2 regions of the Microbacterium sp. A93 genome follow, and region 2 is predicted to be linked to the other one. Evidence: riboswitches for the same ligand, from Rfam matches in the RefSeq annotation. Region 2 holds a riboswitch; the other holds the start of a gene.

Region 1 (10,651 bases), on a different contig from region 2:
GTGGCCCGCCGCGCCGCCGAACTGGGATTGCCCGTGCTCTACGCCTCCCGCCTGACCGGTGATGCCGGCCGGGAGGCCCTCGAACGGATCGCCGCGCTGGACCTGGACGCGGCCGCCGTGGTCGCCTACGGCGCCCTCGTCCCTGCCGCCGGCCTCGGGCTGCCCCGCCGGGGGTGGGTGAACCTCCACTTCTCGTTGCTGCCCGCCTACCGCGGGGCGGCGCCCGTGCAACACGCCGTGATCCAGCAGGAGGAGCAGACCGGGGCGTGCGTCTTCCAGCTCGAGGAAGGTCTGGACACCGGCCCGGTGTACTCGCGGATCGTCCGGGACCTGGCGCCCGGCGAGACCTCGGGTGAGGTGCTGGCAGACCTGGCCATCTCAGGCGCTGACCTGCTGGCCCGCACACTCGCGGACCTCCTGTCCGGCGAGGCCACCGCAGAGCCCCAGCGCGGGGAACCGACGTTCGCGCCGAAGCTCGATCAGTCAGACGGGTTCATCGACCCCGCGCGCCCGGCTGCCGAGGTGGCCGCCCGCATCAACGGGACCACCCCGGAACCCGGAGCCTGGGCGTGGCTGGACCTCCCGGCGGCCGACCCGGCCGACCCGTCCGCCCCGGCGACGCCGGTGCGCGTCAAACTCGTCGGGGCCGTCGCCGAGGAGTTGCCCGAGGTGGCAACGGTGGAAACGGCGGAAACGGTGGCAGACGACGGGGTCGCCATCGGGGATCTGGTCCGGGGGCGCCAGAGCGTCCACCTGCAGTGTTCCGACACGGCGGTCCGGCTGATCCAGGTCCAGCCCGCCGGCAAGAAGCCCATGATCGCCGCCGACTGGGCCCGGGGCCTGCCCGCAGGGGCCCGCTTCCAGGTGGCACAGGCAGCAGAAGAGGAGACGTCATGAACGCAGAGGGCAACAGGGGCGGCAGTAGCAACCAGGGCGGCCCGGGCGGTCAGGGAGGCTCCGGAGCGAGGAAGTCCTCGGGCCGTGGACAGTCGGGACGGGGACAGCAGAGTCAGGGAAAGCAGAGCCAGGGACAGTCGGGACGGGGACAGGACCGTCGCGACGAGCAAGGCCGCAGCCGCAACCGCGGCACCTCCGGTGGGCCCCGGCAGTTCTCGGCCTCCGCACCGTCGAAGCGCAAGCGCCAGGCCGATCCGGCCCGGCTGGCCGCCTTTGAGACCCTGACGGCGGTCAGCCGGGATGACGCCTACGCGAACCTCGTCCTGCCCGGCCGGATCGCGGCACACCGCCTCGATCAGCGCGACGCCGGCTTCGCCACCGAGCTGGCCTACGGCGCCCTGCGGGGGCAGGGCCTCTACGACGCCGTCCTGGCCAGGTGCGTGGACCGGCCCCTGTCCCAGTTGGACCGTCCCGTCCTGGACGCGCTCCGCCTCGGGACCCACCAACTGCTCAGCCTGCGCGTGCCCGCCCATGCCGCCCTCGACTCCACGGTGGCCCTGGTCCGGGAGCAGATCGGCGCGGGGCCGTCCGGATTCGTCAATGCCGTGCTGCGCAAGGTCACGGCACGGGACCGGGACGCCTGGCTGGATGAGCTGGCGCCGCTGCCGCCCGGGTCTGGCGCCCCCTCGGATGAGGTGCTGTCCATCCGCCACTCACACCCGGTGTGGATCATCCGGGCCCTGCGTCAGTCGCTGGCCAACCACGGGCGTCCTGCGGAGCGCCTCGCGTCAGAACTCGTGGCACTGCTGGAGGCCGACAACGCCGCCCCGGTGGTCAACCTCGTCGCCTTGCCCGGACTGGGGGAGCTGGGCCCCGTACTCGAGGCCGGGGCGGAACCCGGGCCGTTGGCGCCCGGTTCAGCCCTGTACCAGGGGGGCGACGCCGGCCGGTTGCCCGGCGTGAAAGAGGGCACCGTCCGCGTGCAGGACGTCGGCTCCCAACTCACGGCCCATGCCCTGGCCCAGGTCCCCCTGGGCGGGGGCGCCGTGCCGGCAGGTGATTCCGGCGAGGTACCCGAACGATGGCTCGACCTCTGCGCCGGGCCCGGCGGCAAGGCCGCGCTGCTGGCCGCTCTGGCCCGCCAGCGCGGTGCGAGTCTGCTGGCCAACGAGCCCGCCGAGCACCGGGCCCGACTGGTGGAACGGGCCCTGGAGGCGGTGCCCCGCAAACCCGTGGCTGATACCCCCGAACCCACCTGGACCGTGCGGTGCGGCGATGGACGCGAGCTGGACCCTGACCACGAGGGGGCCTTCGACCGCGTCCTCGTGGATGCCCCGTGCACGGGTCTGGGTGCCCTGCGCCGCCGGCCTGAGTCGCGGTGGCGCCGCCAGCCCTCCGACCTCGGCCCCCTGACGGAGCTGCAGCGACAGCTGATCGACGCCGCCGTGGGCGCCCTGAAACCCGGGGGAGTCCTCGGCTACGTGACCTGTTCGCCCCACCCGGCGGAGACGGTCTTCCAGGTCCAGGACGCGCTCAAACGCCACCCCGGATTGGAACTGCTGGACACCACCTCGTTCCTCACCGAGGTCGCGCCCACCCTGCAGGACGCGGCCGGCGGATCCGGATACACCGGCTTCGGTGCCGGCAACACCAGCCAGCTCTGGCCCCACCTGCATTCCACGGACGCGATGTTCATGGCCCTGCTGCGCAAGACGACTCCCTGAGGACGGTTCCCATGACCACACCCGTGACCACCCCCGAGAAGGGGTCCCGCCCCCACGGCATCCACATCCACCCGTCCATCCTCTCGGCCGATTTCTCCCGCCTGGCCGAGGAACTGACACGCATCCAGAACGCGGACGCCGTGCACGTGGACGTCATGGACAACCACTTCGTCCCCAACCTCACCCTGGGACTTCCCGTGGTCCAGGCCATCCGCCGGGCCACGGACCTGCCGCTGGACATCCACCTCATGATCGAGGACGCCGACCGCTGGGCGCCTCAGTACGCCGAGGCCGGGGCGGAGTCCGTGACCTTCCACGCGGAGGCCGCCGCCGCACCCATCCGGCTCGCCCGGGAACTGCGGGCCCACGGCGCGAAGGCGGGGATGGCGCTGAAGCCGGCGACCGCCGTCGAGCCCTATCTGGACATGCTCGAGGAGTTGGACCTGCTGCTACTCATGACCGTGGAGCCCGGCTTCGGGGGACAACCGTTCCTGGACGTCGTCCTGCCCAAGATCCGGCGGGCCCGTGAGGCCTTGGACGGCACCGGGGTGCCGGTGGCGCTGCAGGTGGACGGTGGGGTCACGCGGGAGACGATCCTGCGCGCCGCCGAGGCCGGAGCGGACGTGTTCGTGGCCGGCTCGGCGGTGTACGGCGCGGACGACCCGGCGGCCGCAATTGACGAATTGCGTCGTACGCCACTGCGCTGAGGGCGCAATGTGCTGTCTTTGTGGCAGAATCAGGTTCATCGTGCTCCGGGGTCGGTGTAAATCCGAACCGGCGGTCATAGTCCGCGACCCGCGCGTCGGCCCACACCCGTGGCCCCCGACCAGCGGTTGAACCGGTGGAATTCCGGTACCGACAGTTAAAGTCTGGATGGGAGAAGCACGTGCAGCACCGCCGTTCCGGTCGGTGCGGTCTTGAGGTAGGCCCACAGGCGTACCCGGGATCGGACCACGGGACGATTGAAGCAGCATGAACCCCCGGAGCCGCCGCGTTCCGAAGGAGGATTCATGGATTCCATGCGGTGGCTCGTCGACATCTTCAACTGGTACATCCCGGTCGCCGGAGGCGGCCTGTTGATGCGTGAGGTGTTCGGCAATATCTTTGGTCTGGCCTCGGCCCTGGGCGGCATGCGCCGCAAGGTCTGGGCCTGGCCGGTCGGCATCATCGGCAATCTCATCCTGCTCACGGTGTTCCTGTCCAGCCTGTTCGGCGGGGCGGACACCGCGACCCTGCTGGGCCAGGCCGGCCGCCAGGTCATGTTCATCGCCGTCTCGGTGTACGGCTGGGTGCAGTGGCGTCGGGCCAAGGCCGAACGCCAGACCGGCCGGGAGGACGGTGGCGGAGACGACACCGCGATCGCTCCGCAGTGGGCGGGACTGCCGGCCCGGATCGGGATCGTGGCGACCATGGTGATCGGCACCGTGGCCCTCACCCCGCTGTTCGCCGCCCTCGGGTCCTATGAGCCGGTCTGGGCGGACGCCTGGACTTTCGTGGGTTCCCTCGTGGCGACCTATGGCATGGCCCGCGGATGGGTCGAGTTCTGGCTGGTGTGGGTGGCGGTGGACGTAGTCGGGGTGCCGCTGCTGTTCGACGCCGGCTATTACGCCAGCGCGTTCATGTACATGTTCTACGGGGTCTTCACCCTGGTGGGGTTCTTCGTCTGGGTCCGCGCCAAGGCCCACGAGAAGCCCGAGGTGGAGACGGTCATGCCCGATCCGAGGGTACGGGTCCATGACAGCGTCCGGTAGCGCCGTCAGGGCGCCGGCCGAGGCGTTGTCCCTCGGCGTGCGGGAGGCCAGGCGCGGCCACCGGGGTGCCAATCCCCTGGTGGGTGCCGTGGTGACCGCGGCGGACGGGATGGTGGTGGCCTCGGGGTTCCACCGGGGGCGGGGCACGGCCCATGCCGAGGTGGCCGCCCTGGAGCAGTTCGCCGTGACATCCGCGGCATCGAGGATCCCGCCCGCTGATGTCACCCTGTGGGTCACGCTCGAACCCTGCGACCACACCGGCTCCACGGGCCCCTGCACGGAGGCCATCCTGGCCTCCGGCATCCGACGGGTCCGGTATGCGGTGGCGGACCCCACGGGGCACCACGGCGGCGGGTCGGCCCGGTTACGCCGGTCCGGCCTCGACGTGGAACAGATCGACCCGGCCGTCACCGCAGTGTCGGGTGCAGACGACCTGAACCACCGATGGCTGGTGGCCCGGGACGCCGGGCGCCCCTTCGTGACGGCTCATCTGGCCCAGTCCCTGGACGGCCGCGTGGCCGCCGCTGACGGGACCAGCCAGTGGATCACGGGACCGGAGTCCCGCCGCCATGCCCACGCCGTCCGCTCCCGGGTGGACGCGATCATCGTCGGCACCGGGACGGTGGTGGCGGACGATCCTCGGCTCACGGCCCGGGACGCCGGTGGCCACGACCTCACCGACCAGCCGGTCCCGGTGGTCCAGGGACGTCGAGGTGTCCCTGAGGGCGCGGCACTGCGCGGCGGTCCGGGCGGGGCTCCCCGGCCCTGGATCCACGTTCCGAATCACGAGCCCCACGCCGTGCTCGATCACCTCCGACTGGATCACCGCCGCGAGGCCGGCATCGCCTGGCCGAACGGCGGTGACACCCCGTCTCACCTCCTCATCGAGGGTGGGCCCACCGTGCTCGCCGCCTGGTTGGGGGCCGGACTCGTCGACGAGATCTTCGTCTACCAGGCACCCCTGGTCCTCGGCGGTGGGCCCACCGGCCTCGACCTGCCGCATCTCACCACGCTCACCCAGGCCCTGCGCCTGCGGCTGGACCCCGCCGAGAACGGCGGACTCAGCCGTCGAGGTGATGATGTCCTGCTGCACTACGCGACGCAGTGAACCCGCGTCGCCCTGAAACCTGTACCCCACTGGAACCTCTAGCTCACGGACTTCTCGAAGGAAACACCATGTTCACCGGAATCATCACGGAGCTCGGCACCGTCACGGCGCTGGAGCACCAACCCGAGCGGGACTCCGCCCGGTTGACCATCCATGCCCCGGAATCGGTCGCCGACCTGCCCCTGGGAGGGTCGATCGCCGTCAACGGCACCTGCCTCACCGCCACGTCCACCGCCACGGCGCCGGACAGTACCGGCATCGCCGCCCCGGCGGGGAGCGTGGTGGTGGACGTCATCGGCGAATCACTGCGCCGCACCTCCGTCGGAGACCTGGTCGCCGGGGACCGGGTCAACCTGGAGCGGTGCATGCCGGCGGCGGGCCGCTTCGACGGGCACATCGTGCAGGGCCACGTCGACGGCACCGGGACCATCGCCAAGATCGAGGTCCACGGGTCGTGGCGGTCAATCCGGGTGGCTCTGCCCACCGGCCTCGGCCGCTATGTGGCGGAGAAGGGTTCCATCGCCGTGGACGGCGTCTCCCTGACGGTCACCGCCGTGAACATACCCGGTACCGGAGGCGGTGACGGTGGTGCGCGCGGGGGCGCGGACGACGGTGCTGACGCCGGCGATTGGTTCGAGATCGGCGTCATCCCCGCCACGCTGGCCCAGACCACCTTGGGCGCCCGCACCGTCGGGGACCGCGTCAACCTCGAGGTGGATGTGGTGGCCAAGTACGCGGCCCGGCTGACGGACTATGACCGTGCGGCGGAGGCATCCGGCAACCATGTTGCGAGTAGACGGGAAGCCAGCAGACGGGAAGCCAGCAGACGGGAAGCCAGTAGCCAGGAAGCCGACAGCCAGCTCGGAGAGGGGTCACGATGACCGCGGCCAGGACAGTTCACCCAGGATCGGAACGGATCATGCTGGACCCCATCGAGGAGGCCGTGGCCGCCATCGCAGCGGGCCGGGCCGTCGTCGTGGTGGATGACGAGGACCGCGAGAACGAGGGGGACATCGTCTTCGCGGCGGATGCCGCCACCCCGGAGACCGTGGCCCTGACCGTGCGCTACACCTCGGGGGTGCTGTGCGCGCCGATGCCCGCGGAGACCGCCGCCCGGCTAGAGCTGCCACCCATGACGGCACGCAACGAGGACCCCAAAGGGACCGCGTACACCGTCTCGTGCGATGCCATCGCCGGGACCACCACGGGGATCTCCGCAGCGGACCGGGCCACGACCCTCAAGGTCCTGGCCGACCCCTCCGCCACCGCCGGCCTGATCAGCCGACCGGGTCATGTGTTCCCCCTCGTGGCGGCGCCCGGCGGCGTGGCCGAACGGCGGGGCCATACGGAGGCTGCCGTGGACCTCAGCCGGCTGGCCGGCCGGGCCCCCGTCGGGGCCATCGCGGAACTCGTCCACGATGACGGGACCATGATGCGCCTGCCGGCGTTGCGCGATTTCGCCGATCGGCACGGCATGCCCCTGATCTCGATCGAGGATCTGGTGGCCTACCTCGGGCCGGCGGAGGTGGTCGAGCCGGTCACTCCACCGGACACCAGCACCCCGACCGTCAGCCTGCCGACCCGTTACGGAACCTTCCGCGTATCGGTCCACCCCGATCCGGAGACGGGTGCGGAGCACGTGGTGCTCCAGGCCCCGGCGGACCGGGGGACGTCTGCGAACACCGCGGTATCAGCGGACCCGCTGGTCCGGCTGCACTCCGAATGCCTGACGGGGGACGTCTTCGGATCCGAACGATGCGACTGCGGGGCCCAGCTGGACCACGCCCTGCACCAGGCCATGGCCGAGGGGGGCACCGTGATCTACCTGCGCGGCCATGAGGGCCGGGGGATCGGGCTGGCCAACAAGATCCTGGCCTACGCCCTCCAGGACTCGGGGATGGACACGGTGTCCGCCAACGAGCACTTGGGGCTGCCGGCGGATGGACGCAGCTACCGTTCGGCCGCCATGATCCTGCACCGGCTGGGCCTGGACCGGATCCGGCTGGTGACCAACAACCCGGACAAGGCCGATCAGCTGGAGCGCTCGGGGATCGTGGTGACCGAGATCGTGCCGAGCCCGGCGCCCGTCACCGAGCACAACCGCCGCTACCTGACCACCAAGCGGGACCGCATGGCACACCGGTTGGCGGGAGACCTCGTCCCCGAGCACACCAGCATCACCCCACGTCCCACCACGCCACCCACTGCACGACCCACCAAATCAGGAGACACCCCATGAGCGGACACGGAGCACCCCGAGGGCTTGGCGCCCAGTTGCAGCAGGCCGGACAGACACCACCGGCCGGACAGACACAGCAGGGCCCGACGTCGGCCGGTCCGGCGAGCCTGCGCGTCGCCGTGGTGGCGGCCCAGTGGCACGAGCGGGTCATGGACGGTTTGCTGGACGGTGCCCGCCGGGCGGCCGCGGAGGCCGGGATCGTGATCACCGAGATCCGTGTCCCCGGGGCGTTCGAACTGCCCGTCGCCGCGGCTCGCCTGGCCCCGCGGTTCGACGCCGTGGTGGCTCTGGGGGTGGTCATCCGCGGCGGCACGCCGCACTTCGAGTACGTCTGTTCCGGTGCGACGCAGGGACTCGTCGACGTGTCCGTGCGCACCGGCACCCCGGTGGGTTTCGGTGTACTCACCTGTGACACCGAGGAACAGGCGTTGGACCGCGCCGGACTGGAGGGCTCCAGCGAGGACAAAGGCTATGAGGCCTTCCAGGCGGCGGTCCTGACGGAGCTGGTCCTCCGGTGATCTGACATCTCGTCACCTGTCTCGTCACCTGTCTCGTCACATACTGAGCCACCGGTCAGGGGCACGGCGCTGGGATGGCTACCCTTGGAGAGTGAAAACCTTCGATGAACTCTTCGACGAGCTGAGCCGGAAGGCCCTGACCAGGCCGGAGGGCTCTGGGACCGTGGCCGAACTCGACTCCGGGATCCATGGGATCGGCAAGAAGGTCGTGGAGGAGGCCGCCGAGGTGTGGATGGCCGCCGAGTACGAGACCAAGGAGGAGGCGGCCGAGGAGATCTCCCAACTGCTCTACCACCTGCAGGTCATGATGATCGCCAAAGGCCTGACCCTGCAGGATGTCTACCGGCATCTCTGAGCCGCTGTCCGCCAGCCGTCCACCAGAAGCCACCGAGACGTCCACCAGAAGCCACCGAGCACAACAGGAGAACCAGCACCCATGCTGCGCATAGCCGTTCCCAACAAGGGGGCCCTCTCCGAGGCCGCCCGAGACATGCTCCAGGAAGCGGGATACCTCCAGCGGAGGGACACCAAGGAACTGGTCATGATGGACCCCGAGAACCATGTGGAGTTCTTCTACCTGCGGCCCCGGGACATCGCCGTGTACGTGGGCCAGGGCACCCTGGACATCGGACTGACCGGACGTGACCTGTTCCAGGACGCCCAGGTGGGTGGCTCCGCCGAGGAGATCATGGCGCTCGGGTTCGGTAAGTCCACGTTCCGTTTCGCCGCCCCGGTCGGCCGCTTCTCCTCCCTGCAGGACCTCGAGGGCAAGCGGATCGCCACCAGTTATGACGGCCTGCTCGAGGGTTACCTCGCGACCCAGGCCGTGAAGCCGGAGATGATCGTGCACCTGGACGGTGCCGTGGAATCATCCGTGAACCTCGGCGTGGCGGATGCGATCGCAGACGTCGTGGAGACGGGCAGCACCCTCAAGGCGGCCGGCATGGAGACCTTCGGAGAGCCCATCATGCACTCCGAGGCCATCATCATCGGCCAGACGGGACGCCGTCCGGAAGGACTCGACGTCCTCCTGCGGCGCCTGCAGGGAGTCCTGGTGGCCCGCCGGTACGTCATGATCGACTACGACGTCAGCCGCATCCACCTGCAGGCAGCCACGGCGGCGACGCCGGGACTGGAATCGCCCACCATCTCCCCGTTGCAGGATGAGAACTGGGTGGCGGTCCGCTCCATGGTCAAACAGGAGGACACCAACAAGGTGATGGACGAGCTCTATGACCTCGGAGCGCGCGCCATCCTGGTGTCCGCGATCCACGCCATCCGCCTCTGAGCCGCCGGCCGCCGTCCAGCACCGAAAGGGAGATCCCTGAAAACCACTGCTGAGAAAGCTGAGTCCATGACAGTTGCCATCCGCGTGATCCCCTGTCTCGACGTCGACGCCGGAAGGGTTGTCAAGGGCGTCAACTTCGAGGACCTGCGGGATGCCGGTGATCCGGTGGAGCTGGCCCGGCGCTACAACGAGGCGGGAGCCGACGAGCTCACCTTCCTCGATGTCACGGCATCCACCGCAGACCGCGCCACCACCTATGACGTGGTCTCGAAGACCGCCGAGGAGGTCTTCATCCCCCTGACCGTCGGCGGCGGCGTGCGGACGGTGGAGGACGTGGCCAGGTTGCTGGCCTCGGGGGCTGACAAGGCCTCCATCAACACCGCCGCAGTGGCCCGACCCGAGGTCATCAACGAGATCACCCAACGGTTCGGCTCCCAGGTCCTGACCCTCTCGCTGGATGCCCGCAGGACGGATGACCCGCAGGTGGCGTCCGGCTTCGAGGTCACCACCCACGGCGGACGGCAGGGGACCGGTATCGACGCCGTCCAGTGGTGCCGGGAGGCCTCTGAGCGTGGCGTGGGGGAGATCCTGCTGAACTCCATCGACGCGGACGGCACGAGAGAGGGCTTCGACCTGGAGATGATCCGCGCCGTGCGCGCGGTGACCGGCGTTCCCCTGATCGCCTCGGGTGGCGCCGGGGCACCGGAGCACTTCCCTCCCGCCATCGAGGCCGGGGCGGATGCCGTGCTGGCCGCCTCCATCTTCCACTTCGGACCCGTGGACATGATCGCCCGGGTCAAAAGCGCGATCCGGGAGGCCGGCCATTCCGTTCGTTGAGTCCACCGGGATCTCCGCAACCGAGCTACAGCACCTGACCGTCCTGGGCTGGCCCGCCGTCGAGTCCCAGGACGTCGGCGGTTGGACCGTGCGCTTCTCCTCCGGGATCACCCGCCGGGCCAACTCCGTGGTCTCTGCGGACATGCCCGCAGAGGTGACCGCGATGGAAGAGGCGGTCGACGAGGTCGAGCGTCGCAGCGCCGAGCGCTGGCTGGCCCCGACCTTCCAACTGTGGCGGCCGGCGTCGGGCGCTCGGTGGGGTGCTGAAGGCCATCCTGGCGGTGACGCT
Region 2 (10,651 bases):
TGATCAGCAGCACGACGAGCTTGACGCCGATCTTGGCGTAGTTCATTTCGCCTTCGATGCCCCACGGCGCAGCAAGGATCAGACCGGCGACTGCCGCGATGCTCAAGCCGATACTCATGAGCCGCGTGAACTCACGCTTCCCGCCGAATGCCTGCACAGCCCAGGCCCCGAAGAGCGTGGCGAAGCCGATGAGGTGGACGAAAACGACGACGTGGCGCAGGGTCTCCATGCCCTCACAATAGGCCTGGCCGCGGATATTCTCCAGCAAGGGGAGACTCACCTGCCAACATCCACGGCACGCCTGCAGGTCCGATGCACGGATGCACGGCGACACGCCGGCGTTTCGCCATACATCCGTTCGATCGCCCTGCAGGTGTGCGGGGCTGTCGGGCCGGTTCAGCCGCGAAGAGTCTTGATGACCAGGGCCGTGCGCAGCGCGGCATCCGCAGCTTCGGCGCCCTTGTCTTCCTTGGACCCTTCGATGCCTGCGCGATCCAGACCCTGCTGCTCATCGTCGAGGGTGAGCACGCCGAAGCCGACCGGCTTGCCGGCATCCAGCGCCACACGGGTGAGCCCGTCGGTCGTCGCTGCTGACACGTACTCGAAGTGTGGGGTGCCCCCGCGGATGATGACACCGAGCGCGACCACGGCATCCGCACCGCCGGCAAACGCGGCCTGGGCGGCGATCGCCAGCTCGAACGACCCCGGCACGCGTACGAGCCGATGCGTTGCGTGTGCGGCGTTGAGAACCCGCTCGGCCCCGGCGATCAAACCGTCAGTGATGACGTCGTGCCAGGTGCCGGCGATGATGACGACATTCAGTCCCGTCGCGTCGATCTGCTCCGCCGCTGTGGGTGCTCCTGCGCCGCTCATGCGTTGTCCTTTCCGAGGGCGAGCGCCGCGGCCAGCTCGGCTTCGCCGATGATGTGCCCCATGCGGTCGCGCTTGGTCTCGAGGTACTGGTGGTTGTTGGGTCCAACGCCGACGATCAGGGGCACCTGCTCGACGACATCGAGGCCGAGTTCGCGCAGCTGGTTCACCTTGTCGGTGTTGTTGGTGAGCAGACGGATCTTCGCGATGCCCAGATCACTGAGGATGCCGGCGGCAGCCGCGTACTCGCGAGCATCTGCCGGCAAGCCGAGGGCGAGGTTCGCATCGACCGTGTCGAGCCCCTCTTCCTGGAGGCTGTATGCGCGCAGCTTATTGATGAGCCCGATGCCTCGACCCTCGTGGCCGCGCATGTAGATCACGACGCCGCCGTTCTTCTCGATCGCCTTGAGCGCGGCGTCCAGCTGCGGGCCGCACTCGCACTTGAGCGATCCGAAGGCTTCACCGGTCAGGCACTCCGAGTGCACGCGCACGAGAGCCGTGTCGTCCAGCTCGCCTGAGACGACGGCGATGTGATCGGTTCCGGTGACGCGGTCCTTGTAAGCGAGGAACCGGAAGGTACCGTGCGAGGTCGGCACCGTGGCATCCGCTCGCAGACTCACACGACGGCGGCCCTCTCGTGACGAGGTCACCGGCGCATCCAATGGGTCGATCTGGTTGAGATGCGCGATCAGCTGTTCGATCGTGATGACCGGCACATTGTCACGCTCGCCCAGTTCGATGAGGCCAGGCATGCGCATCATGCTTCCGTCTTCGGCGACGACCTCGGCGATCGCGCCGACCGGCTGCAGGCCCGCAAGGCGCATCAGGTCCACGGCGGCCTCGGTGTGTCCGCTGCGTTCGCGCACGCCGCCGTCGACGGCGCGCAGAGGCAGCACATGGCCGGGACGGATGAGGCTCGTCGCAGTCGAGGAAGGGTTCGCGAGCACGTTCAGCGTGTGTGCGCGGTCGTGGGCGCTGATGCCGGTCGTGACGCCTTCTGCGGCATCCACGCTCACGGTGTACGCCGTCGAGCGGGCATCTTCGTTCGTCTCCACCATCGGTGGCAGATTCAGCGTGTCGGCCAGGTCGGCTGGCATCGGTGCGCAGATGAAGCCGGATGACCAGCGCACGGTCCAGGCAACCCATTCCGGGGTGGCGAGTTCGGCCGAGAGGATGACGTCGCCCTCGTTCTCTCGGTTCTCATCGTCGGCGACGAGGACCGGACGGCCCGCACGCAGCGATTCGAGAGCTTCTTCGATGGTGGAAAGGCTCATCGCGAGCCTCCTTCCGAGACAGCCCGGAACGCGAGCAGGCGCTCAACGTGACGGGCGACGATGTCAGTTTCAAGATTTACGTGGTCGCCGACGGTGCGGGATCCGAGGGTAGTTGCGGCAAGCGTCTCTGGGATGAGCGAGATCTCGAACCATGCCTCATCGGCTGTGGCAGCACTCACCGCACTGACCGTGAGCGAGGTACCATCGACCGAGATCGATCCCTTGTCGACGACCAGGGGTGCGAGATCTGCGGGCAGCGAGACGCGCAGCACGCTCCACTCGGCGCCTGGTCGAACGTCGATCACGACACCTGTGCCGTCGACGTGGCCCTGCACGATGTGTCCGCCGAGCCGTGCACCTACCGGCATGGCCTTCTCGATGTTGATCTTCGTGCCGATGGATGCCGTGGCGAGAGCCGACACATCGAGCGTCTGCTTCATGACATCGGCGTCGAAAGTGTCTGTCGTCGAGCCGACAACGGTGAGGCACACGCCAGAGACGGCGATCGACTCGCCGTGCACCGCGTCGTGCGCGGCTTTCGGCGCGCGAACGGTGAGGCGCCAGCCGTCACCTGACGGCGCGATGGCGGTGATCTCGCCGATCTCCTCGATGATTCCGGTGAACATCAGCGGACTCCTTCGTTCAGGTCTGGTTCATTCACGTGTGGGTCGTTCTCGCTCATGCGGGCGACGGCGAGCAGATCAGGGCCGAGCGGTACCCATTCTTCGACGGTGAGCCGAAGTGCGCCGTCGATCGTGGGAACCCCGATATCGGTGAGTGCGAGGCGGTCGCCACCCAGCAGCACCGGTGCGATGTACGCGAGCACGCTGTCGGCGAGTCCGGCCGCGAGGAACGCGCTGGCGAGCGTCGGGCCACCCTCGATGAAGACGCGCTGGATGCCGCGGCTCTGAAGATCCGCGACCACCGCGTGGAGGTCACGTTTGTCGTAGAAGAGCGGCTCATGCGGGTGACGGCGCACCGCGGCATCCGCCGGCGTCGTGCGGGAGCCGATGATCACCGGGATCGGCTGGTGTTCGTACAGGGCGTCGCCGTCGCGTGCCGTCAGTGCTGGGTCATCGGCGAGCACGGTTCCGGTGCCGACGACGATCGCGTCCGCTGCTGCTCGGCGGCGGTGGACATCGGCGCGCGCCAGGGGACCGGTGATCCACTGGCTGGTGCCATCGTTTGCGGCGGCGCGCCCGTCGAGGCTCTGCGCCCACTTTACGGTGATGTGCGGGCGGCCCAAACGATGTGCGGTCAGCCAATCGGCGATCACTGCGCGTGCGGTGTCAGACTGCTCACCTGATTCGACTTCGACCCCGGCATTCCGAAGTCGCTCGGCTCCACCGCCAGAGACGACGCCCGGATCATCGAGCGAGTAGATGACGCGCGAGATTCCGGCATCGATGAGCGCGAGAGCGCAGGGACCTGTGCGGCCGGTGTGGTTGCACGGCTCGAGGGTGACGACAGCGGTCGCGCCGCGCGCGGCGCCTTCAGCAAGCTTCGATAAGGCATCGACCTCGGCATGCGGGGTGCCTGCGCCGTGATGCCAGCCTTCGGCGAGGATCTCGCCCGTGGGGGAGAGGATGACGGCGCCGACCTGCGGATTGATGCCTCTGGGGCCACCCGCGGCGAGTTCGAGCGCACGCGTCATCGCGCGGCGTTCCGTCTCGTGCACTGCCATCCGTCGTCCTTAGTTTTTCAACTCCGGGGATGACAGACGGCGCGCTTTTCGCGCATCGTGCTGCCTCCCTTCCGGACTAGCGAGATTTCTCTCGCATCACCGTCGGTCCCGGAATTTCACCGGATCAGCACTTCGGAAAACCGAGGCACTCGCGGACTGTCACCGCCGGTTCGGATTCACACCGACCCCGGAGCACGTTGATGCTCAGTGTACTCAACGCGGTCGCGCGCATTTCATTCCATGTCGGTTCGATCGGAAAACGGAGACGAGTCGGCGTGTCGACGGAGTGTCCGACTGTGGCGCGCCGCCGACACGCCGGACGGTCTCTGTTTTCCGGATGCCGGTCACTTCAGCAGCCGCGACAACCGCCGATCGGCGAGTGGTTTTCCGCCGGTCTGGCACGTCGGGCAATACTCCAATGACCTGTCCGCGAAGAACACGCTGCGCACGGTGTCGCCGCAGACCGGGCACGCCTCGCCGCGGCGAGCGTGCACCTGCATCCCACGCCGCTTGGCATCCTTGAGGTCGGCTGGTGGCTTTCCGGATGCCTCGGCCACAGCATCCGTCAGCGTCAAACGCATCGCAGTGAACAGCCGATCGATCTCGTCATCGCCCAGCGCTGCGGCGATCGCATACGGTGACATCTTGGCGGCGTGCAGAATTTCATCGGAGTAGGCGTTGCCGATGCCGGCGATCACGGACTGGTCGCGCAGGAGGCCCTTGATCTGCGTGCGGCGCCCATCCAACAGTGCAGCGAAGGCGGTCCGGTCGAACGACTCTTCCAGCGGATCAGGGCCCAGCCGAGCGATGCCGGGCACATCCTGAGGGTCACGCACCACATACACGGCGAGCGACTTCTTCGTCCCCGCCTCGGTGAGATCGAATCCGCTGTCGTCATTGAGCGCGATGCGGAGGGCGATCGGTGACTTGCCCGGCTTGATCAGCGTCGTCGGTAGCATCTCGTACCAGCGCAGCCAACCCGCCTTCGCGAGATGGAACACAAGATGAAGGTCCTCGCCGCAGGAGAGAACGATGAATTTGCCGAGACGAGCGGATGTCGTGATCGTTGCCCCGTGCAGCGCGGTGTTCGGCGGATCGTAGGTCTTCAGCGCCGCGATGGCACCGACGCTCGTGCGTGTGATCGTGCGGCCGACCGCGCGCTCGCCGAGGAACGCGACCAGCCCCTGAACTTCCGGCATCTCCGGCATGGATCCATCATGTCACCGGCATCCGACAGGTGGGAAGACCGGCATCCGACAGGTGGGAAGACCGGCATCCGACAGGTGGGAAGGAGGTCAGTCCCGCCCCGAACTCTCCCGCACGATCAGCTCATATCCGATGTCGATGTTCGTCGGCTCGCGAGTGTCATCGTCGAGCAGCGCGAGCAGTGAATCCACGGCCTGGTCGGCGATCGCCTGCTTGTTCGGCGCGATCGTCGTCAGCGACGGTACCGAGAACTCCGCCTCCTGGACATCGTCGATCGAGGCGATTGCGACATCCTCCGGCACGCGCACACCGAGGTCTGCGAAGGCGCGGATCGCACCGAACGCGAGCAGATCGGTGAAGCACACGAGTGCATCGAAGCGGGTGCCGTCTTTCCACGCCTGGGTGATGCCCTCGAGGCCTGCCTGCCTGCCGAAGCGGTCGGTATAAAGCACAAGCGCAGGGTCGAACGGGATTCCGGCATCCTCGAGCGCCTGGCGGTAGCCGCTCAGTCGCAGCCGCGAGCTGCGGTAAACGTCGGAGTGGTAAGCCCCCAGAGTGGCGATGCGACGGTGTCCACGTTCGAGCAGGTGGCGCGTGATGTCAGCGGTCGCCGACACGTTGTCGATCGCGATGTTCGTGTAGCGGGAGCTCGAGATCTGCTCGCCGATCAGCACAGTCGGCACGTTCGGGGGAGTGAGATACAGCTCCTCCTTCTCCATCGTCATCGGCGAGAAGACCAGTCCATCGACGATGTGCGAGCCGAGATCACGCAGCACGCGCACCTCGTTCTCGCGGATGCCGCCGGTCTGGGCGGCGATCACGGTGTAGCCGCGCTTCTGAGCTGCGATCTCGACGAGCTCGCTGAGTTCTGCGAAGTAGGGCTGGGAGAGCTCAGGAACGGCGAAGCCAAGAATGCGAGTGCGCCCCTGCCGCAACCGCCGCGCAGAGATGTTCGGGCGGTAGCCGACTTCTTCGATCGCGGCGAGCACGCGCTGCCTTGTGGTGTCGCGCACGTGCACGAAGTCATTTACGACGTTCGAGACCGTGCGCGGCGAGACGCCAGCCAGCTTGGCTACGTCGTTGAGGCTCGCGCTCATCCGGATCCTTTCTCGGTCACGGTTCGGTCCCATCCTGTCAGAGTCATTTGACAACTCGTATGCAACGTGGCAAAAATGATCCTATTGCAATTTGCAACGTGGCAAAAGGAGTACGGATGGCGAGCCCCTCGACGGTCGAACGCAACAGTCTTCGCCGCGCATCACAGCGCAGCGGCAGTGGACTCAAGTACGGCATCGCCTTTACCGCACCGTTCCTGGTGCTGTATCTGATCTTCGTCATCTACCCCGTGCTGCAAGCGGTGTGGATGAGTTTCCACGACTGGGATCTGCTCGGTGCCACCCGCGACTTCATTGGTCTCGCCAACTTCGAGCGGATGCTGTGGGGCAACGAGATCACGTGGTCGATGACTCACCTCCCCGTGCCCAGAGTTCTACTGCTCATCGCCGCCATCGCGCTGCTGATCAAGCCGCTGCTGCGTCGTCGACTCACCATCGGTGTGGGCCTCGGCGTCGCGGGAATCCTGGCGATCGTCGTGGCGCTCGGCTTCCACCCCGCCGAGGGTGGGTTCTGGTTCGATCCTGAATTCTGGGTCGCGCTGCAGAACACGTTGCTGTTCACCGCAATCTCGGTGCCGCTCATCGCCGGTCTCGGTCTGGTCATGGCGCTCGCACTGCAGGGCAACCGTCGCGGCACCCGCATCTACCAGATGGTGTTCTTCGTGCCGTACATCCTGCCGGTGTCGGTCGTGACGCTGGTGTGGACATACTTCCTCTCGCCGAACCAGGGACTGCTCTCTGCTCTCCTCGAACCTCTCGGCATCGATCCGATCCCGTGGCTCTCCAACCCGAGCACTGCGATGTTCGCCGTCATCGCCACAACCGTGTGGTGGACCGTTGGCTTCAACCTCGTGCTGTTCGCGGCCGGCCTTCAGGATGTCGATCCCGCGCTCTACGAAGCCGCGTCGCTTGACGGTGCCGGCGCCTGGCGCAAGTTCGTGAACATCACTCTTCCCGGCATCAAACACGTGCTGCTGTTGGTCATGGTCATGCAGGTGATCGCGTCGTTCCAGGTGTTCGGACAGGTCAACATCATGACCGGCGGCGGGCCTGGTACCTCGACCTCGGTGCTGATCCAGCACATCTACGAGGCGGGCTTCCGTGACTTCGAACTCGGCTACGGATCGGCGATGTCGCTGTTCCTCTTCGCGGTGATGCTCGTCGTCTCCGTCATCCAGATGCGGACCCTCGGCAAGGACGACAGCAAATGAGCGTGCAGACGATGGCCATGACCGTTCCCGAAACGACGAATCGACCGCCGCGCATCCGCCGTAGCGGCGTCGTGACCGCCTGGTACCACGCCGCGATGATCGTCGCCGCGGTCGTGTGGCTGATTCCGATGCTCTGGATGCTCTCGCTCTCACTGAGCGACAACCAGGCTCTGACCAAAGAGACACAGACGCTGATCCCGCAGGGCTTCACCCTGGAGAACCTGCTCGGGGTGTTCAGCGTCGGCCTCACCAGCCGATGGTTCATCAACAGCGCGATCGTGACGATCTTCACCACGATCCTCACCGTGCTGCTGTGCGCCATGGCAGGCTACGCGTTCGCGCGCTTCACCTTCCGCGGCAAGACAATTGTCTATGCGAGCGTGCTCGCGGGACTCATGATCCCCAAAGAGGCGATGTTCATCCCGCTGTTCACGATGGTGGCGGATGTGGAGATGCACAATACCTACGCGGCGCTGATCCTGCCTCGTATCGCAGCCCCACTCGGGGTGTTCCTGATGACGCAGTTCTTCTCGCAGGTTCCGGCCGAGGTCGAAGAGGCCGCACGCATCGACGGTGCGGGCCCGTGGCGAACCTTCTTCTCGGTCATGCTGCCGTTGGCTCGACCATCCATGATCGCGTTGGCGATCTTCACCTTCGTGCAGACCTGGAACGACTACCTGTGGCCGTTGGTCTCCGCGACGAAGTCGGAGATGTTCACCATCACCACCGGTCTCGCCTCTCTGCAGGGCAACTTCGCACAGGCAACAGAGCTCGGCAGCCTGATGGCGCGTGGCCTGGTCGGTTCGCTTCCGCTGCTGCTGGTGTTCATCTTCTTCCAGAAGCACCTCATCCGAGGAATCTCCATGGCGTCCGGAAGTAAGTGACGCCACCCAGACTCCGGCCATGACGGCCGAACGGCTGCTGCCCAGCGGCCACGGACAACATCGTCCACCCCACGAGAGGAAAACCATGCGAAAGACCAAAACTGCCGTTGCGGCAGCCTCGCTGACGGCAGCGGCGTTGCTGCTCACTGCCTGCGGCACCGGCGCGGATGCCGGATCGGGCGCAGACAACGGCGACCTGAACGACCAGATCGCCGCCGTCACCGCAGAGGAGCTCGACGGCACCACGATCACCATGTCGCGCATGTTCGGCGACTGTGAGGGAACCACCGAGGGCGTCACCGACCCGGCGTTGGCGACCACGGAGTGTGAGGCGATTCAGATCCTCACCAACAAGTTCAACGCCGAGAACGAGAACGGCATCACCGTCGAGCGGCTGGGCGGTACCGACTGGAACTCGTACTACGACGCGTTCAACGCATCCGTCGCCGGTGGCGAGCCCGCGAACATCGCGAACCTGCACGACTACTCGATGTCGGACTACGCCACGCGCGACCAGCTGCTGGCATTCGATCCAGAGGCGCTCGACATCGATATGACAGATGCCACCGAGCAGGCCCAGAAGTCTGTGATGTGGGACGGCTCCACATATGCCGTGCCCTTCGACGCACACGCGCTCGTGATGCACGTGAACACCGATGTGCTCGCTGAGGCGGGCTACATCGGCGAGGATGGCCGCCCTGTGCTGCCGACCAGCCCCGACGAGCTTCTGCAGATGGGCAAGGACGTCAAAGACAAGACGGGCCTGATGCTGTTCTCCGCCGGCTTCGCCAACGACGACATGGCGTGGCGCTTCTTCTACTCGCTGGTGCGCCAGCAGGGCAGCGATGTGCTCTCCGCCGACGGTAGTGCTGAGGTTGACACCGAAGCTGCCGCTGAGGCACTCAACCTGATCAATGACATGCTCGACGCCGGATACATGCACACCGATGCGGACTACGCCGGTTCGATCGATGAGTGGAAGAGCCAGCAGTCGGCGATCCTGCTCAACGGCGTGTGGGCGATCAACGAGTACGCTTCGACGCTTGACTTCGGCTACACGGTCACCGATCTGCCGACAGTGTTCGACGCGCCGGCAGCATGGGCCTCGTCGCACATGTGGGTGCTCCCGCGTCAGAAGGGCGACGACCCGGTGCAGTACCGTGCTGCGCTCGAGTTCGCGAAGTTCCTCTACGACAACACCGCCTCCTGGTCGATCGCAACCGGGCACATCGCCCCGCGCGTCTCGGTCGTCGATTCCGAGGAGTACCTGGCCGCGCCCGAGCGTGCGAACTACACCGAGACAGCACTGACCGGCATCAGCTTCGTGCCGCAGGTCGAAAACTGGACGTCGATCAAGTCGCTCATCCACGCACAGCTGGACGAGGTCTGGTTCAGTGACAAGGACATCGCGGATGCCCTCAGCGAGGCGCAGGCACGCGTCACGCAGGAACTCAAGTAACACAGGAATTCACGTAACACAGCAGTCCCGAGGGGTGGGGTCGAACCCGATCCCACCCCTCAAACTTTCTGGAAGTAGGCCTCATGTCGACCGCCCACCGCGCCGCCGTCAGTCTCGACGGTGCCTGGATCCTGCACCTTCCCGGCGACATAGAAGCCCGAGAGGTTTCGGTGCCGGGAACCTGGACCACCCAGGTTCCTGGTTACGGCGACTCACACGAAAGTGTGCGCTTCGAGCGCACTTTCGAAGCGGCGCCGCTCCAGGGGCAGCGCGTGATTCTGCGCTTCGGCGCAGTGAATCACACAGCCAACGTGCGGGTGAACGGCATCGAGGTCGGATCTCACTCCGGCGCGTGGGAAGCCTTTGAGTTCGACATCACGGACGCCGTCACCGACGGTCGCAACACCGTCGAGGTGACCGTCTCCTATCCACCCCGCTACGGATCAGATGTCGAAGCTGGTTTCCTCGAGCATCCTGTCGGAAAGCAGTCCTGGTACGGCACGACAGCAGGTATCTGGCAGTCGGTGGTACTCGAGGAGCGGCATCCGGCCCACGTGCGTGCGCTGTCGGTGAGAGCGGATGCCGCCAGCGGTGCCATCGCGATCACCGGCGTACTCGCATCCGACGCCGTGGACGGCGCGACCGCGCGAGTGTTGCGTGCTGGTGAGGTCGTTGAGACGGCCGCACTTGATATCAGCGACGGCGAACTGTCCGGTTCAGTGACGGTGGTGGCTCCCGCACTCTGGGACCTAGACGCCCCGAATTTGTACACGGTCGAAGTTTCACTCCAGCACGCAGGAGAAACCATCGACGCGGTCAGCCGCGAGACTGGTTTCCGAAGCTTCCGCACCGATGCGGGACGCTTCTACCTGAATGACCGCGAGATCTATCTGCGCGCCGTGCTCGACCAGGACTATCACCCCGAAGCCAGCTCCGCTCCGGAGGATT

Evidence for each region. A riboswitch is a leader RNA that binds a small molecule or an ion and turns the genes downstream of it on or off. The one in region 2 is predicted to bind FMN.
Region 1: linked by a shared signal. The riboswitch ahead of pnuC (nicotinamide riboside transporter PnuC) and the one ahead of ribD (bifunctional diaminohydroxyphosphoribosylaminopyrimidine deaminase/5-amino-6-(5-phosphoribosylamino)uracil reductase RibD) in region 2 are both predicted to bind FMN.

Annotation. Positions count from the first base shown of each region.
Region 1 covers NZ_JBPXMT010000003.1:197,579-208,229, forward strand. The annotation lists gene ACSU1G_RS09000 (methionyl-tRNA formyltransferase) at 1-897, shown strand, start outside; gene ACSU1G_RS09005 (RsmB/NOP family class I SAM-dependent RNA methyltransferase) at 894-2,621, shown strand; gene rpe (ribulose-phosphate 3-epimerase) at 2,633-3,328, shown strand; FMN riboswitch at 3,366-3,510, shown strand; gene pnuC (nicotinamide riboside transporter PnuC) at 3,632-4,372, shown strand; gene ribD (bifunctional diaminohydroxyphosphoribosylaminopyrimidine deaminase/5-amino-6-(5-phosphoribosylamino)uracil reductase RibD) at 4,356-5,480, shown strand; gene ACSU1G_RS09025 (riboflavin synthase) at 5,549-6,361, shown strand; gene ribB (3,4-dihydroxy-2-butanone-4-phosphate synthase) at 6,400-7,719, shown strand; gene ribH (6,7-dimethyl-8-ribityllumazine synthase) at 7,716-8,237, shown strand; gene ACSU1G_RS09040 (phosphoribosyl-ATP diphosphatase) at 8,329-8,592, shown strand; gene hisG (ATP phosphoribosyltransferase) at 8,674-9,525, shown strand; gene hisF (imidazole glycerol phosphate synthase subunit HisF) at 9,592-10,362, shown strand; gene ACSU1G_RS09055 (GNAT family N-acetyltransferase) at 10,397-10,651, shown strand, end outside.
Region 2 covers NZ_JBPXMT010000013.1:52,441-63,091, reverse strand. The annotation lists gene ACSU1G_RS27800 (Fe-S protein) at 1-229, opposite strand, end outside; gene ribH (6,7-dimethyl-8-ribityllumazine synthase) at 397-873, opposite strand; gene ribA (GTP cyclohydrolase II) at 870-2,144, opposite strand; gene ACSU1G_RS27785 (riboflavin synthase) at 2,141-2,770, opposite strand; gene ribD (bifunctional diaminohydroxyphosphoribosylaminopyrimidine deaminase/5-amino-6-(5-phosphoribosylamino)uracil reductase RibD) at 2,770-3,828, opposite strand; FMN riboswitch at 3,883-4,027, opposite strand; gene ACSU1G_RS27775 (Fpg/Nei family DNA glycosylase) at 4,173-5,036, opposite strand; gene ACSU1G_RS27770 (LacI family DNA-binding transcriptional regulator) at 5,124-6,131, opposite strand; gene ACSU1G_RS27765 (carbohydrate ABC transporter permease) at 6,248-7,360, shown strand; gene ACSU1G_RS27760 (carbohydrate ABC transporter permease) at 7,357-8,244, shown strand; gene ACSU1G_RS27755 (extracellular solute-binding protein) at 8,330-9,703, shown strand; gene ACSU1G_RS27750 (glycoside hydrolase family 2 protein) at 9,787-10,651, shown strand, end outside.